Regions from separate parts of the Bradyrhizobium sp. WSM1253 genome, predicted to be linked through region 1. Evidence: predicted binding sites of a transcription regulator. Region 1 holds the regulator's gene; each other region holds the start of a gene.
The links. Region 1 encodes PhoB, which activates phosphate uptake and scavenging genes when phosphate is short. Its sites were predicted from a motif close to TGTCATNNANCTGTCAT; they were not measured.
Positions count from the first base shown of each region.

Region 2: the regulator PhoB is predicted to act here: its motif matches at 1,769-1,785, upstream of phnF (phosphonate metabolism transcriptional regulator PhnF).
Region 3: the regulator PhoB is predicted to act here: its motif matches at 1,358-1,374, upstream of BRA1253DRAFT_RS16910 (YdcH family protein).

Region 1 covers NZ_JH600073.1:4,265,200-4,268,466, reverse strand. Annotated here, with positions in the region: gene pstB (phosphate ABC transporter ATP-binding protein PstB) at 1-154, shown strand, start outside; gene phoU (phosphate signaling complex protein PhoU) at 166-882, shown strand; gene phoB (phosphate regulon transcriptional regulator PhoB) at 906-1,613, shown strand; gene BRA1253DRAFT_RS21735 (GcrA family cell cycle regulator) at 1,833-2,345, opposite strand; gene BRA1253DRAFT_RS21730 (aspartate aminotransferase family protein) at 2,801-3,267, shown strand, end outside.
Region 2 covers NZ_JH600073.1:4,087,094-4,090,360, forward strand. Annotated here, with positions in the region: gene BRA1253DRAFT_RS20890 (carbon-phosphorus lyase complex subunit PhnI) at 1-619, opposite strand, end outside; gene phnH (phosphonate C-P lyase system protein PhnH) at 622-1,230, opposite strand; gene phnG (phosphonate C-P lyase system protein PhnG) at 1,235-1,648, opposite strand; gene phnF (phosphonate metabolism transcriptional regulator PhnF) at 1,819-2,550, shown strand; gene phnE (phosphonate ABC transporter, permease protein PhnE) at 2,660-3,267, opposite strand, start outside.
Region 3 covers NZ_JH600073.1:3,270,481-3,273,747, reverse strand. Annotated here, with positions in the region: gene BRA1253DRAFT_RS16930 (GGDEF domain-containing protein) at 1-310, shown strand, start outside; gene BRA1253DRAFT_RS16925 (hypothetical protein) at 311-562, opposite strand; gene BRA1253DRAFT_RS16920 (hypothetical protein) at 586-804, opposite strand; gene BRA1253DRAFT_RS16915 (YdcH family protein) at 924-1,130, opposite strand; gene BRA1253DRAFT_RS16910 (YdcH family protein) at 1,459-1,638, shown strand; gene BRA1253DRAFT_RS16905 (NAD(P)/FAD-dependent oxidoreductase) at 1,807-2,910, opposite strand; gene BRA1253DRAFT_RS16900 (EAL domain-containing protein) at 3,113-3,267, shown strand, end outside.

The sequences.
Region 1 (3,267 bases):
CGTCACCCACAACATGCAGCAGGCGGCGCGCGTCTCCGACAAGACCGCCTTCATGTATCTCGGCGAGCTGATCGAGTTCGACGACACCAGCAAGATCTTCACGTCGCCGACCGACCGGCGCACGCAGGATTACATCACCGGCCGGTTCGGCTGAGGAGACGCGACATGGCTTCCGAACATACCGCAAAGGCTTTCGACACCGACCTCCAGGAACTCACCCGCCTGGTCGCCGAGATGGGCGGCATCGCCGAGCGCATGATCGTCGAGTCCGTCGACGCGCTGATCCGCCGCGACGTCCCGCTCGGCCAGCGCGTCGTCGCCATCGACACCGAGCTCGACGCGCTGCAGAAGCGCATCGAGGAGCGTGCGGTGCTCACCATCGCCCGCCGCCAGCCGATGGCGGTCGATCTGCGCGAGATCGTCGGCGCCATGCGCGTCGCGACCGATCTCGAGCGCATCGGCGACCTCGCCAAGAACATGGGCAAGCGCGTCGCGGCGCTGGAGACGGACTTCCATCCGCTCAAGCTGTTCCGCGGCCTCGAGCACATGACCGACCTCGTGCAGCAGCAGGTCAAGTCGGTGCTGGACGCCTATGCCGCGCATGATTTGCCGGCGGCGATGGCGGTGTGGAAGGGCGACGAGGAAGTCGACGCCATCTGCACCTCGCTGTTCCGCGAGCTCCTCACCTACATGATGGAGGATCCGCGCAACATCTCGTTCTGTATTCACCTGATGTTCTGCGCCAAGAACATTGAGCGGATCGGCGACCACGCCACCAACATCGCCGAGACCGTGTTCTACATGATCGAGGGCCAGGCGATCACCGACAAGCGGCCGAAGGGCGACATGACGACCTTCGCCAACACGGTACCGAACACCTGAAGACTTAAGGGAGCGACGACCCGATGGGCGCACGCATTATGGTGGTTGAGGACGAGGAAGCCCTGACCGAGCTTCTCCGCTACAACCTCGAAGGCGACGGCTATGACGTCGAGACGGTGATGCGCGGCGACGACGCCGACACCCGCCTCAAGGAGCACATCCCCGATCTGATCGTGCTCGACTGGATGCTGCCGGGCCTGTCAGGCATCGAACTGTGCCGCCGGCTTCGCACCCGTCCCGAGACCAAGCAGCTCCCGATCATCATGCTCACCGCGCGCGGCGAGGAGAGCGAGCGGGTGCGGGGTCTTGCGACCGGCGCCGACGATTACATCGTCAAGCCGTTCTCGGTGCCGGAGCTGCTGGCGCGCGTGAAGGGCCTGCTGCGGCGCGCGAGCCCCGAGCGGCTCGCCACCGTGCTTGCTTTTGGCGACATCGAGCTCGACCGCGACAAGCGCCGCGTGGCGCGCTCAGGCCGGCCGATCGATCTCGGTCCGACCGAATATCGCCTGCTGGAGTTCTTCCTGGAGCACCCGGGCCGGGTGTTCTCGCGCGAGCAACTGCTCGACAGCGTCTGGGGCCGCGACATCTATATCGACGAGCGTACCGTCGACGTGCATATCGGCCGCCTGCGCAAGCTGCTCAATCTCGGCCGCGAGCAAGACCCGATCCGCACCGTCCGCGGCGCCGGCTACGCGCTGGATGATCGGTTTGCGAAGGCGGAGCAGGTGTAGGGTTGCAGGCTTGTTTGTTGGCGAGCTGTCCCTGCATTCTCCGATGTCGTCCCGGACAAGCGAGCGCTGATCCGGGACCCATAACCACAGGGAGTGGTTTGGCGAAGACTCCGAGTTACCCCTTTCGCACGACTACTGCGTGCTCGGAGTATGGGTCCTGGCTTTCGCCAGGACGACACTGAAATTATTGAACTGTCTTTGCGCGACGACTTGCCGTGATTACCGCGGACCCGGCTTCACCGGTGCGCGGCGCCGATCCGACGCCGGCTGGTACGCAACACGCGAGTGCTGGGCGCAATAGGGCAGGCCGGACAGCGCCCGTCCACCGCAGAAGAAGAAGTCCGGGCTCGAGGGATCGCCGACCGGCCAGTGGCAGGTCGCCTCGTTCAATTCGAGCAGCGACAGCCGCTGGCTCATCGGCACCACGTTGTCGTAGGTGACCGGATCCGGCTCAGCCTCGACCTCGAAGGCCTGCGCCAGCGCGGTGTTGCCGCGCGAGATCGGGCGGCTCACCCGCATCATGTGCTGCGCGGGGCGCGCCTTGCGCGGCCGGGGCGCTGCCGATGATGGGCTCTTGGCGCGGCCCGAAAGACCGAGCCTGTGCACTTTGCCGATCACGGCATTGCGGGTCACATTGCCGAGCTCCGCCGCGATCTGGCTGGCCGAAAGTCCGGCCTCCCAGAGCTTTTTCAGCTGCTCGACGCGATCATCGGACCAGGTCAAAACCGTCATTGCACCCTTTCCCTCGCTGCGCGCCAGCCATCCTGGGGCCTCGCAGCGAATGCCTAAGCCTTCAAAAACCCGTGCCGCCAGAATCCCTTAAGGCTCGCCGGGCGCGTCTTGAACGCCCGAACGTTTACGCCGGTACATAAGGACTTAAAGATCAGAACCACTGCACGAGATGTCGTATCTGACAATCCAAACGCTACAATATGGCGTGACTCCCGCGCAAGAGTCCGCCGACTCGCTTCCACATGTTCCGTGGCTAAATCCCGCAAAATCGGCACCGCAAGACTACGGATTCAGCGTTTCGCGAGGCTTTCCGGGCGGCATTGACACCCGTTTCACCAGGCCTAAGATAGTCGCACGTGCCGCCCTCAAGAGGCGGCACGTTTCGTTTTCCGGGCCGGTCGATGGTGCGTTGCGTAATGCACGCTTACACCGTCCGCAACATTCAAGTGACCGTCATGACTAACAGCGCAGCGCCGCATTTGCTCCCCGTTTTCGCCAGGTCCGACCTCGGTTTCGAGCGTGGCGAAGGCTGCTGGCTGATCGCGACCAATGGCGAGCGCTATCTCGATTTCACCTCCGGGGTGGCGGTGAATGCGCTCGGCCATGCCCATCCGGCGCTGGTCGCGGCGTTGCAGGAACAGGCCACGAAGCTCTGGCACATGTCGAACCTGTTCCAGAGCCCGGACGGCGAAAAGCTTGCCGCGCGCCTGTGCAATGAAAGTTTCGCGGACTTCGTGTTCTTCTGCAATTCCGGCGCCGAAGCGCTGGAATGCGTGATCAAGGTCGTGCGCCGCTATCACGCCGCGAAGGGCCATCCAGACCGCTATCGCATGATCACCTTCGAAGGCGCCTTCCATGGCCGCACGCTGGCGACGCTGGCCGCGACGGGTTCGGCAAAATATCTCGAAGGTTTCGGCCCACC
Region 2 (3,267 bases), 180 kb from region 1:
GCAGAAACCCTTCGTCGCCACGCGCAAGGTTTTGCAGGCGCAGGTCACGATCGGCAGGAAAATTCAGCGGCTCGCGGGTGAGATCGCCGACGCTGGCGCCCTCTTCGGCCTGCGGGGAGGGCTCGATCAGGCCGTCGCGGCCGAGAATATCCGTCACCCGCGGCGTGGGCACTGTCGATGCTTCGGCCGTCGCCGGCGCTTCCGGTACGAAGCCTTCGGCGAGCGAGGGATCGAGCAGGCGGTGGGTATAATCGAAGGTGGGGCCAAGGATCTGGCCGCCGGGAATGTCCTTGAAGGTCGAGGACACCCGCCGCTGCACCCGCATCGCGCCGGTCTCGACCGGCTCGCTCGCGCCGAAGCGCGGCAGCGTGGCGCGGAAGGCGCGGATCAGGAAGATCGCCTCGATCAAATCGCCGCGCGCCTGCTTGATCGCGAGCGCCGCGAGCTCGCGGTCATAGAGCGAGCCTTCGCTCATGACGCGGTCCACGGCGAGGCCAAGCTGCTCCGAAATCTGGTCGAGGGAAATTTCCGGCACGCTTTGATCGCCGCGCCGCGCACTGGCGAGCAGGCGATGGGCGTTCTCGATGGCGCGTTCGCCGCCTTTGACTGCGACATACATGCTTAGCTTCCCTTGCTCACGACGCGCGTGGTGCGCGGGACCGCAACCACGGCATCATCCGCGACCAGGACCACATCGATGCCGCGCGGAAACAGCGCTTCGTTAATACGAAGTCGCTCGAACAGGTCGAACGGCTTGATCGAGGCCTTGAGCGTCGCGACGCCGTCGATGCCGGGACCGCGCAGCTCGAAGCTGCGCCCCGAATGCAGGCTCTCGACCTGAAGGATCAGCGTGGTCGACCGGTCCGGATATTCGCTGGTGCCGAGCGCGAAGCGCTCGAGCGAAGGCAGCGCCCCGCCTTCGCTGATCAGCGCGAAGCTGACGATCGAGGAATCCTGCACCACCGGCGCGCCCGTGTGGAACTTCAGCCATTTTGTCACGTCGGTGCTTTCCGACATGCGCGCATCGAGCCAGAGCGGCGTGTCGTGATCGAACAGCGTCAGCGCGATCGCGGCCGTGCCGCGCATCATCACATGAGGCGCGCCTGATGTCGGCACGATGCGCTGGACCGACCCCGGCCGCGCCATCGCGTCCATGACCGAGCGAAAGGTCGATTGCGCCGACAGCACCTTATCGGCGAACCCCGGCGGCAGTTCCGCAATCGTGGTCATGATCTCACCCCTCACCGCGCACCATGGTGTAGAAATCAACCTTCGTCGCAGCGGTCTCGGCCGCCGCTTGCTTGCGCCTGACCATAAGCTGCTCACGCAACGGCGCGATGATGTCCCGCTCCACCGCGCCACTGAAATCGCTGGACTGCACCAGCGCATCGCACAGCGCAATCAGCCGCGCCTTCTCACCGTCGCGACCGAGCGTGTAACCGAAACCGACCTCGCCGCTCGCAAGCCGCACCGCAGCCCGCGACACCGTCGCTTCGCCGAGATTGAATGGCGCACCGTCGCCGCCGACCCGGCCGCGCAGCATGACGAGGCCGTTTTCCGGCGCGCGCAGATCCTGATGCGCCGGCAAAGCGAGAGCGCGGAGGCGAGCGGCGATCTCGCCCGCCTCCGCGTGCGCCAGCACGGCCATTGCGGCCTTGCGCTGGGCTTGCTGATTGTTGTGCTGGGTCACCAGATCTACCGAAACTTTCTGCAGAACTTGCCGAATCCAAGTTGTCTATGATACTAGACAACTTCATACGGGAGCGCCATGACTGTTTCGTGACAAAGGCGTGATTTCTGGAGTAGCTTCCGAGCCACATGAGCATGCAGGACACAGCCTCCTCCGGCGTGGCGTTGTGGCGCCTCGTTGCCGACGGCATCGAGCGCGGCATCGCCGACGGCCGCTTTGCGGCCGGCGACAAGCTGCCGGGCGAGGTGGAGATCGCCGAAACCTATCGCGTGAACCGCCACACCGTGCGACGCGCGCTGGCCGCGCTTGCCGAGCGCGGCATCGTGCGGGCCGAACGCGGCAGCGGAACCTATGTCGAGGCGCAGAAGCTCGCTTATCCACTGCGCTCGCGGACCCGCTTCTCCGAGATCGTCGGCGCCGACGGCCGCGAACCGCATGGCCGGCTGATCGAGGCGTCCGATGATGTCGCGACCCGCGAACTCGCGCGGGAACTTGGATTAAAGGCCGGCGCACCATTGGTGCGGATCGAGGCGATGCGCCTCGCCGACCGCACGCCGATCTGCGTCTCCACGACGTGGCTGTCGGCGCAGCTGTTCCCGGGTGCGGGCGACGTCTTTGCTGCCACCCGCTCGATGACGAAATTGCTCGAACATTACGGCGTCCGCGACTATCGCCGCGGCGCGACCCGGATCACCGCCGGCATTGTCGACGCCACCGACGCCGCGCGGCTCGATCTGGCGCTGGGACGACCGATCCTGGTGGTCGATGCCACCGACCACGATCTCGACGGCAAGCCGCTGGTGACCAAGCATTCGCGCTTTGCCGCGGAGCGGGTGGAATTTCTGGTGGAGAACGGGTGAAGAATCGTAGGGTGGGCAAAGGCGCGCTTGCGCCCTGCCCACCATCTATCCAACGTCGCGATTGAAGTGGTGGGCACGCTTCGCTTTGCCCACCCTACGAAATCGGTGATCAGGCCACCGCCCTTCGCCCAATAATCGCAAACCGCAATTTTCCCGAGACGAAATCGATCGCGGCGACGGCGACCAGGATCATCAGGATCAGGAACGACACCTTCTGCCATTCCAGTACGCGGATCTGCTCGGCGAGCTGGAGGCCGATGCCGCCGGCGCCGACGATGCCGATGATGGTGGCCGAGCGCGTATTCGACTCGATGAAATAGAGCACCTGCCCGGCGATCACGGGCAAAACCTGCGGCAGCAGACCGAAGCGGATCTCGTGCAGCGCGCTGCCGCCGGAGGCGCGGATGCCCTCGACCTGCTTCTGGTCGGCGCCCTCGATCGCTTCCGAGAACAGTTTTCCAAACGCGCCGAAATCGGACACGGCAATGGCGAGCACGCCGGCAAACGGGCCGAGCCCGACCACGTTGATCCACACCAGCGCCCAGATCAGCGTGTCGACGCCGCGGATCGAATCCAGGAAACGTCGAATCGGGAAGCGCAAAATGCTCGACGGCACGACGTTACGCGCGGCAAGAAGACTGACCGGCAGCGCGAACAGTGCGGCCAGCGTCGTGCCGAGCAGCGCGATCGACAGCGTCTCGCCCAGCGCCTTCAGAT
Region 3 (3,267 bases), 990 kb from region 1:
CACCACGCTGACGCGGCAGATCCGCGCCTCCGACGTGGTCGGCCGGCTCGGCGGCGACGAGTTCGCGCTGCTGCTCTGGAATCTCAGCGAGACCGACGCCAAGGCGAAGGCCGCGGCCTTCGAGCAGGCTGTCGACGAATTGTCCTTTGTCTTTCGCGGCCAGCACGTGAGCGCGGGCGCTTCCGCCGGCGTGGCCCTGCTCGGGGTACAGTCCGACGCCGCGCGCGCCCTGGAAGAGGCCGATGCCGCGATGTATGTGCGCAAGGCGCACCGGCGGCACGAGCCGCGCATCAGGCTCGTCAGCAGCTAGTTAAAGCGTGCCGAGGTCCTTCGGTACGTTGCCAAAGCTGCGAAGCAGTTTGGCGTCGCCGAATTCGCCGGTCATGGGATCGCCGCTGCGGCTGAACGCGACGGCGCCGGTGTGGCCGGCGCCGTGCGACATAACCTCGGCGCGCCGTAACGCGGCCGCCGCGGTCTGGCATTCCTCGGCCGCACCTGCGACCGGCGATCCGTCCTCGTCGGTCAGGAAAGGTAATGCAACGTAATAGGTGACATCGGACATGGTCGGCTCCGATAGCTGACAGCTCAGGCTGCGCTGCTCTTGCTCCGCATCTTGCTGCGTGAGGTCTCCGGAATGCAGCCGGCGGAAATGGCCGCCTGCAATTCCTCCAGCTCGGCCTCCAGATATTCATTGGCCATGATCAGCGCCTTGATGGTGCTGCGCAGATTGCCGTCGCACATCGCGATCGCCTGATCGCAGGCTTGTTCATAATGGCTGTTGTCGAGAAGGGCGGTTGCCGACATCTGCGTTTTCCTTGGACGGTTTTCCTGGGGGCGTTGGTGCGCAAATGTTCTTATTTTGTTCCTTTCGAGTCAAGCGGATTCGCGTGCGGCGAGCTGCCGTAAAGCTCTCCTCCTGTGGATCAGGCGATGATGTCGGGCGTGATCTGGTCTTCGATGAACGCGATACGGTCACGCAACAACAGCTTGCGTTTCTTCAACCGCTGTAACCGCAACAGGTCGGGCGCGGGCGATTGATGCAGTGCATCGATCGCCACATCGAGATCTCGGTGTTCCTGGTGCAACCGGGCGAGCTCGGATTCGAGTTCGCGCGCATCTTCATTGGTCATGTCTGCGGTGGCCGAAAAACCGATAGGCGTGAGATTAAGGCTGTGGATGCCCTGTGGAAACTATCGTCCTTGCGCGCCGTGATCGCAAGCGATCTCGGGCTGTCCTGCGCCGATCTCCCGCGAGATATTTCTGCCGGTCGCTGCGGCGTTGCGCAAGCGCATTGATATCACGGATTTTTCCCGCGTGGTTCCCTTACTCACGCTTCGTTACATATGAATTTTTAAAAATGACACTGCGACGACTGATATCCATCGACAGAACGAATCGGTGATGTACACTTCCTCGTCCGGTCGAATCCAAGGTTCACCCCTACCGAGGAGGTTTCGAATGACAATTCAGGCACATCTGGTTGAATTGGAGCGGAAGCATAAAACTCTCGAAAACGAATTGCACGAAGCTCTCGTGCACCTTTCAACAGACGACCTGCAAATTGTTGAGTTGAAGCGCCGGAAGTTGATGGTCAAGGACCAGATCGAGCGTCTCAGGCACGGCGACACGCTCCACTAGCAACCCCCGTAACAGCGTAGAGTTGATCGCACCCTTTCAGGCAGGGATGGGAGTCTTTGCGCTCATCCCTGCTGCAAGGCGCGCACCGTGCAAGGATTTGTGCGGCTCTAGCTTCTTGTCTGGACGCGGTTCTTTACGCGCAACTGGAATCCACTTCGCTTTAAACCGCTAGACATTTGCGAGCTCGGCGACGTGATCCGCGATCGCAAGCGATGACGTCAACCCGGGCGACTCGATGCCGAACAGGTTGATCAGGCCTTCGACGCCGTGATCGCGCGGGCCCTGCATCAAGAAATCCTGCGTGGCCACCGCCGGCGGCACGATCTTCGGGCGGATGCCCGAATAGCTCGGCATTAGCGCGCCGTCAGGCAGCGTCGGCCAGTATTTGCGGATCGCCGGATAGAAGCGCTCGGCGCGTGATGGGTCGACCTCATAATTGATCGTCTCGATCCATTCGACGTCGGGGCCGAAACGTGCCTGCCCGGCCATGTCCAGCGTCAGATGCACCCCTAGCCCGCCGGGCTCGGGCACCGGATAGATCAGGCGCGAGAACGGCGCCCTGGCATTGCAGCTGAAGTAGTTTCCCTTGGCGAGGTAGGCCGTCGGGATCCGTTCCAGCGGCATGCCCTCGATGTTGCGCGCCACCGTGGTCGCCGAGAGCCCGGCGGCGTTGACGAGGAGGCTGCATTGCAGCGTCATCGGCGCTTCGCCGCCCGCCTCGATTTCAATGACGCCGGCGGTGGCCTTGGCACGGATCAGCGGGGTGTGAAACGCGAAGGCCGCGCCCGCGTCCTCGGCTTCGCCGCGCAGCGAGAGCATGTAGGCGTGGCTGTCTATGATGCCAGTCGACGGCGACAGCAGCGCGGCGTCGCAGGCGAGCGCCGGCTCAAGCGCACATGCCGCATCGCCCGTGAGCAACTGCATGTCGAGCACGCCGTTGGCCTCGGCATGCGCCTTGATCGATTGCAGCTTCTCGGTCTCTTTCGGATTGGTCGCGACGATCAGCTTGCCGCTATTCCTGTGCGGGATGCCGCGCTCGGAACAGTAACGGTAAAGCGCGTGCTTGCCGTCGACGCACATGCGCGCCATCCAGCTTCCGGCGCGATAGTAGATGCCGGCATGGATCACCTCGCTGTTGCGCGAGGAGGTGATGGTGCCGATGGCCTCGGCTTCCTCGAGCACGATCACCTCGCGCCCGGCTTGCGCCAGCTTGCGAGCCACCGCGAGCCCGATCACGCCGGCTCCGACGACGACGCAGTCGACCCTATCCATGGTAGTGCAGGACGTCCGCTCGAAGCGACGATGGCCTCACGCCTGGGACCGGCGGCGCGGGGGCGTTTTCCGTTAACGAAGCATTTATCATGTCAGGGCAATTGCCGTATTTGATGCCACATTTTTTCGTTGCGCGTACAGGCGTTTACCCGATCCAAACCCGCGAGGCCAGACAATCCGACGTTGAAATCGCGGGTGGCTGATGGCTGAGAAGAACTGGCACGCGGGCAGCGCGCTTCCGATTGCGGTGCAGGCCGTCGTGTGCCTGGCCGCAGCGGTGACGCCTGCGCGCGCCTTTGCCCTCTCCGACAGCTTCACTCCTCCGAGCTATCTCGGCCACCTCGATCCCAACGTGAT